DNA from 2 places in the Glaciecola siphonariae genome. Region 1 is predicted to be linked to the other one. Evidence: predicted binding sites of a transcription regulator. Region 1 holds the regulator's gene; the other holds the start of a gene.
The links. Region 1 encodes MetJ, which represses methionine synthesis genes. Its sites were predicted from a motif close to TAGACGTCTAGACGTCTA; they were not measured.
Positions count from the first base shown of each region.

Region 1 (3,494 bases):
GAAAGAACCTCTAGTTTACTCGCTATTTGCGCCAGCACCAAATTCCCTTGATGCTGCGTGCGCATATTCTTGTTAGCTGTCAACTAGCCCTGACGGCGCAAACCTAGCATATGACAAATAGCAAAGCTCAGTTCGCTTCGATTAAGCGTGTAGAAGTGAAAGTGCTTTACGCCCTCTTTAGCCAGCACTTTTACCATATCCATGGCGATATTTGCGCCCAATAGGTTACGGGTGGCTTGGTCGTCTTTGTCGAGCCCTTCGTACATTTTATGCAGCCAACCGGGCACATGAACATTAGTAAAACCTGCAAAGCGCTGTAGGGTTTGGTAATTAGTCACCGGCAGTATGCCCGGAACAATGTCTAAATCGATGCCGGCAGCAGCGGCTCGGTCTCTAAAGCGTAAAAACACGCTAGTATCAAAAAAGAACTGGGTGATGGCCTCATTTGCGCCGGCTTCGGCCTTGCGCTTTAAGTTGAGCAAATCAAATTGGTCGTTACGCGCCTCTGGGTGCTTTTCAGGATAGGCAGCCACTGAAATATCAAAATCTGCCACCTCTTTTAACAGGCTCACCAAGTCGCTGGCGTACATATCGGTTTTTTCAGTACCTTCTGGTAAGTCGCCGCGTAGGGCAACGATGCGGCGTATGCCTGAATCCCAGTAGTCTTGCGCAATTTGTTTAAGTTCGTCTTTGCTGGCATCAACGCAGGTTAAATGAGGAGCGGTAGGAATGCCTGTTTCAGTATGGATTTTTTTAACCACAGCGTGCGTACGGTCTCGCTCGCCGCTATTTGCGCCATAGGTAACCGACATATAGCTTGGGTTTAATGGCGCTAAACGTTCAACCGACTTCCAAAGCGTGTTTTCCATTTCAGGCGTTTTGGGCGGAAAAAATTCGAACGACACGTCGATGTCTCTGAGTTCAGAAAGCGATTGATTGAGCGCGTCGATGCCCTGTGCGTAAGATACCATAATAAACCTTTATAGACGTTTAGACGTCTAAACTACGCAAATAGCGTCTAGACGTCAAGCAGTTTACACGTCTAGATTGACCTTTTTATTATTCCAGTTAGACTTTTCATATAATTAAAATAAACAACGGCACACATTATGGCGCAGTGGAACGGAAAATATATACACCCTTATGCAGAGCATGGCAAAAAATCAGAGCAGGTAAAAAAGGTGACCGTGTCGATTCCTATCAACGTGCTTAAAGTGCTGACCGACGAGCGCACGCGCCGTCAGGTGAATAATCTGCGCCATGCTACAAACTCTGAATTATTGTGCGAGGCGTTTTTACACGCCTTTACCGGACAACCTTTACCCGACGACACTGATTTGAGAAAAGACAATCCAAATCGTATACCGGCACAGGCGCGTCAAATCATGCAAGAAATGGGAACCGAGGCAGAAGAGTAGCCAACACGCCCATTTGCAACGAGTTGGCCCAAGCCCTAGCTTTTAATAGTGGCGATAAAATCGTCAGACTGTTTTATGGCATCGTTCATTTCTTTGATGAGCGCATCCACATCGGTCTTAATAGTGCTTAATTCGCCTTGCAATGAACTTATCGCGTTCGCGTTTAGGTTATGCTTTAAATACAGCACATTGTCTTGTAGCGAGGCAAGCACGGGCGCCATACTCGCTTCAACCTTGCGCATCGACCGAATCAAGGCCTCATAATTACGTCGGGTAGTCCTGAGTTTAGATGAGCTATCTCGGCGCAAGTTAGCATTAGTGATTTCACCCAGCTCTTCTTCCCATTCTCGAAACAAAGACTCGGCAACCGCTTCTACTTTATTGATTCTATCTGATACTTCTTCGGCGCTTTCTTTGCTGTCTTCGTATTCGTCTTTAAGCTCTTCATATACATCTTGTAGCTCACCACCATCAAAATTAATCAGCGCGCTAAATTCTTCAAGAGCGTCTGCAAATTCTTCCTGCGCTTCTTTTTGCGAGTCTTGTGCATCTTCAACGCGGTCAACCAAGATGTCGCGCTTTTCTACGCCAATTTTATCCCACATACTAAAGTACGCATCGTCTATAGCCGATTGGCAACCCGCCATCAGCACGATTGCGCCTGCTGCTAAAAATATTTTATGAACCATGTTGCATCCTTTACCTGTACGTTAATTCATGCGATTGTAAGCATCAGCGCTTTACCTGCCTTACAATACCTGTTGAGCCTTTGCCTGCTTGTGTAAGCCTAGGCTTGAGAATGAACGTAAGCATACTACATAACAATAAAAAGCATAAGTATACGAGGGGATGACGTGTCTATTCAGTCTTTTAAACTACCCGTTTCCTATGGCCACACCCTCCATGTGGAGGTAGCAGGAAATCCAGACGGCATCCCTGTGCTGTATCTTCACGGAGGTCCAGGGGCGGGTATAAATGGTAATTATCAGTGGCCTTTTGACCTTCAGCGTTACATGGTGGTTGCGTTTGACCAACGCGGTTGCGGTCACTCGCAGCCTTTTGGCTGTTTAGAGCACAACTCCACTGACGACCTAATAGAAGACATCGAAGTGCTGCGCAAGCATCTTAATATTGATAGCTGGTATGTGTTTGGTGGGTCTTGGGGCTCTACTTTGGCCTTATGCTATGCCATTGCCCATCCGCTGTCAGTACGCACGATGATACTGCGCGGCGTGTTTCTTGCCCGCCAGCAAGATTTTGACTGGTTTTTAGAGCCTGGTGGCGGCGCGGCGCAAGTATTTCCAGATGCCTATAGTCGATTTTACGGGCAAGTAAGCGGTCAACTCAATCGCTCTGCTGAAATCGCCGACGCGTTTTTTGAACAGTTCAGCAGCAGTGACGACAACATCGCACGAGCAGCCTTGAGTGCTTGGTTTAATTGGGAAGGGGCCATTTCAAAACTCATCCCCGATAAACAACCCTCAAGCGAAATTGCGTCTAATCAGCAGGTTAAGAGTTTAGCCTTGCTTGAGTGTCATTACTTAAAGCATCACTGTTTTATCAGCGAAAACTACATCCTCAACCACGCCCATATTATTAAACGCATCCCTACTTACATCGTGCACGGCCGTTATGACATGGTGTGCCAAGTATCGGCAGCTTACCACCTGCATAAAGCCCTATCGCATAGCGCACTGCATATTATTGACAATGCAGGTCATAGTGCGTCTGAACCGGCCATCAAGAGTACGCTGAAATCGATTATGGATGAGCTGGCGCTAAACTACAGGGCGCAGGCGTGATTGGTCTGATTCAGCGGGTCGCAGGCGCTAGCGTAACGGTAGGCAACAAAACCGTTGGGCAAATCGATAAAGGCATATTGCTGCTGCTCGGTATAGAAAAAGAAGATGGCAGCAACGAAGTTGAAAAATTAGCGCGTAAAGTCATGAACTACCGTATTTTTGCAGATGAGCAGGGTAAGATGAATTTGAGCCTGCTAGATGTAGGTGCCAAACTCCTAGTTGTATCGCAATTTACGCTTGTAGCGCAAACTGATAAAGGCAATCGACCTGGATT
Region 1 is NZ_JBHSGU010000005.1:170,262-173,755, forward strand. It holds gene metF (methylenetetrahydrofolate reductase) at 84-971, opposite strand; gene metJ (met regulon transcriptional regulator MetJ) at 1,110-1,418, shown strand; gene ACFO4O_RS11935 (DUF2959 domain-containing protein) at 1,454-2,107, opposite strand; gene pip (prolyl aminopeptidase) at 2,273-3,220, shown strand; gene dtd (D-aminoacyl-tRNA deacylase) at 3,217-3,494, shown strand, end outside.

Region 2 (3,494 bases), on a different contig from region 1:
TGCTGCGAAATTTGTCGAATGAGCTCTTTACCTACGAGCCCACATCCCACAAAGAAAGCGTCAATTGTATTGACGTTGGCAAAGAAATTCTGATGAATCACTTTTACTGCTTTTTTTGCTTTGTTGTTTTCAATTACCGTTGAAATTGAACGTTCCGAAGAGCCTTGTGCAATCGCCACGTTGTTAATCCTTGCTTGCGCCAATGCGTTAAAAAACTTAGCCGCCAATCCTTTAGACTGGCGCATTCCGTCACCAACTAGGGTGACTATTGCCAAGTTTTCACGCATTTCAATGGGCTCTAGTAGCTGATTGTTCAGCTCTAGCGCAAAGTTCTCCTCAAGTAGTTCGTAAGCGCGCGCTGCGTTTTTCTGCGCAATACAAAAGCTAATGCTGTATTCAGACGATGACTGGGTAATAAGCGAAATCGAAATATTGCCTTTTGATATCACATCAAAGATACGACTTGCCATGCCCACCATGCCTTTCATACCGGGGCCTGATACGTTGAACATCACAATATCTTCAAGATGCGATATACCTTTTACGCTAGTCCAAAGCGCACTTTTTTCATGGCTAATAAGCGTGCCAGGCGCAGCAGGATTTAGGGTATTGCGAATAAGGCAAGGAATGCCAAACTGCGCGATAGGTCCTATTGTTTTTGGGTGCAGCACTTTGGCACCAAAATAAGATAGTTCCATCGCTTCTTGATAGGTAAGTTTATCAAGTAACACCGCACCCTCTACCTGATTTGGGTCGGCGTTGTAGACACCGTCAACGTCAGTCCAGATTTCGCAGCATGAGGCGTTGATACAGGCCGCTAAAATAGCTGCCGAGTAGTCTGAACCATTGCGCCCAAGCGTAACTTTTTTACCCTCTTCATTCGCGGCTACAAAGCCGGGCATGATCAAAAATTGTTTGCCGCTTACATCAACATCACTGAACTTTGCGCGAGAGATGTCGAGTTGTGCGAGGCTATCGAGATAATCTCCGCTAGCCTGAACATAATCGACAGGGTCGATAACTAAATTATTAACGCCGTGCGCACTTAAAATTTCGCTAAATATGCGCACGCTTACGTATTCGCCCATGCTTAAAATGCTGGCCGTTACTTGGTCAGGGCAACTCTTCAACAAGGCAATACCTTGCAACTGCTCGGTGAGTAAGGCGAGTTTTTCGTCGATAAAAGCGGAAAGGTCGGTGTAGTTTAAATTAGGTAAGGCATCGTGTAGTTCAGCGGCAATGCTGGTGAGCGTCATGTTAAGCTTAGCGAGTAACTCGCGGTAGTCTTTACCGCTTTGAGCCTGTTCGCATAAAAGTGAGAGCGCATTGGTGACCCCTTTAGGTGCTGACAACACCACAGCTGCCCCCTCGCTCTCATGGGTAGCCCGACTAATGTCAAATACACGCATATAGCGCGCGGCATCAGCCAATGATGAACCACCAAACTTTAAGACCTTCATGAGAGACTCCTCGCTCTTTAATATATTTATTTACACACAAATTGACCAATAAAAAAGCCCGCATGCTGCGGGCTTTCGTTAACTATTCTATTGGCACAAGCTAACGACCGCCCTCAGTTGAGGTGGTAATGGTCATAATACGCATCATGTCGTTAGTTTTTATATTTGTTTTCATAAGGTCAATTTGCCGTATAGACGTCTAAATGTCAACAGGACTTTTAGATTAACTTATATCATTTACTCAGCATTTATAGGCCGCAGGCATTACGTTAAGGCCATGTTAGCAAAACAGCTTGCTTAGATAGCCAAGGGCAAAAAACTTGATTTTCAGGGGGCGTTTGCGCGCTAGTCTACTATAATTTAAACAGTTCTTTCTTAAATTAACACGGGCTTTATCTACAAAGTTCTTAATTTACTTTTCACTGTTTACTTTTCTCTGTTTACTCAAGGCGTAGCAGTGTATTAAGGTGTTGTTAATTACCATTCTTACCGCAATACGGCATTTATTTACATGCTCTCAAAAACCGAACAAGACCCACAGCAACAGGCAAAAGCACTCAGCTATCAAATTTTAAGCGGTTTTGATAAGTCATATCGCCGGTTCAGTCGTATCACCAGTGGAGCGCAAGAGCGTTTTGAGAAGTGTCAATGGGATGCCTCTAGTCAGGGCATTAAAGAGCGCATCACAACCTATCATCAAAGCTTGTCTGAAATTGTGACCGAAATTTATCAGCATATTAATCCTCAGCAGCTACCAGATAGCTTTTGGGAGGCTACCAAAGAGCACTATACAAAATTGCTGAGCAGCCATCCGCAGTTTGAGCTGGCTGAAACCTTTTATAATTCAGTTATTGGGCGTATTTACCGACACGGTCGCATCGACGACAAAATCATGTTTGTCCTCCCAAGCCGTTGCTACCTGTCAGGTCAAGACCGACATAAAGTGGTTAATAGTTTTGATACCTCCGGAACGGTTAGGGCGATGTACGAATCGATTTTTGATACCTATCGATTTAGGGTAGATTTTGACAACTTTGAGCTTGATTTAGCTAACTTAGATAAAGCATTGCGCGAGCGCCTCAGCATAGAACAACTGGCATCGGTACACACCGTTGAAATGCTCAAATCAGTGTTTTACCGAGGCAAGGCTGCGTACCTAGTAGGGCGCATCTGTATGCCTAACGAAACCCTGCCCTTTGTTATCGCTCTGCAGATGACCGAAAAACACACCTTAATGGTAGACGCCCTGCTTACCGAGCGCGCGCACATGAGCGTAATATTTGGCTTCGCACGCTCCTATTTTATGGCGCAAACGCAAAATCCAGCGGAGGTAGTTGCCTTTTTGCAGGAACTGCTGCCTCACAAAAAGCACTTTGAACTTTACACCTCACTTGGCTTTTACAAGCATGGTAAAACGGTTTTTTATCGCAATTATCTACAGCACCTCGATAACAGCGATGATAAGTTTGAACTCGCGCCGGGTATCAAAGGTTTGGTTATGGCAGTATTTCATCTGCCCTCTTATGGGGTGGTGTTTAAGCTTATTCGAGACGAATTTGCCGAAAGCAAAAAAATTACGCGCGAACATGTTAAAGACTGCTACCGCTTAGTAAAAATGACGGACCGAGTAGGCCGAATGGCCGATACTCATGAATACGTAAACTTTGCTTTTCCCAGAGCGCGTTTTGATAAGGCATTGCTCGATCATTTGCTTGCTACCTGCGCAAGCTCGGTAAAGTTTACCGAAACTGAGGTAATCATCACTCATATGTATATTGAGCGCAAAATGACGCCGCTTAACCTATATTTGCAGCAAGAGCAGGATGAAGAAAAAGTCAAAGATGCGATTAAAGACTTAGGGCTGTGTATCAAACAAATCGCCTATGCCAATATCTTCCCTGGCGATATGCTGCACAAAAATTTTGGCATTACCAAAACTGGCCGCGTTATCTTTTACGACTACGATGAAATTTGTTATATGCATGAACGCAATTTTAGGGAGCTGCCAAAATCAAATGACCCATACGCACTCGA
Region 2 is NZ_JBHSGU010000002.1:1,798,522-1,802,015, forward strand. It holds gene thrA (bifunctional aspartate kinase/homoserine dehydrogenase I) at 1-1,460, opposite strand, end outside; gene aceK (bifunctional isocitrate dehydrogenase kinase/phosphatase) at 1,972-3,494, shown strand, end outside.
Region 2: a site for MetJ is predicted at 1,653-1,670, ahead of thrA (bifunctional aspartate kinase/homoserine dehydrogenase I). Genes of this name have one in related genera too.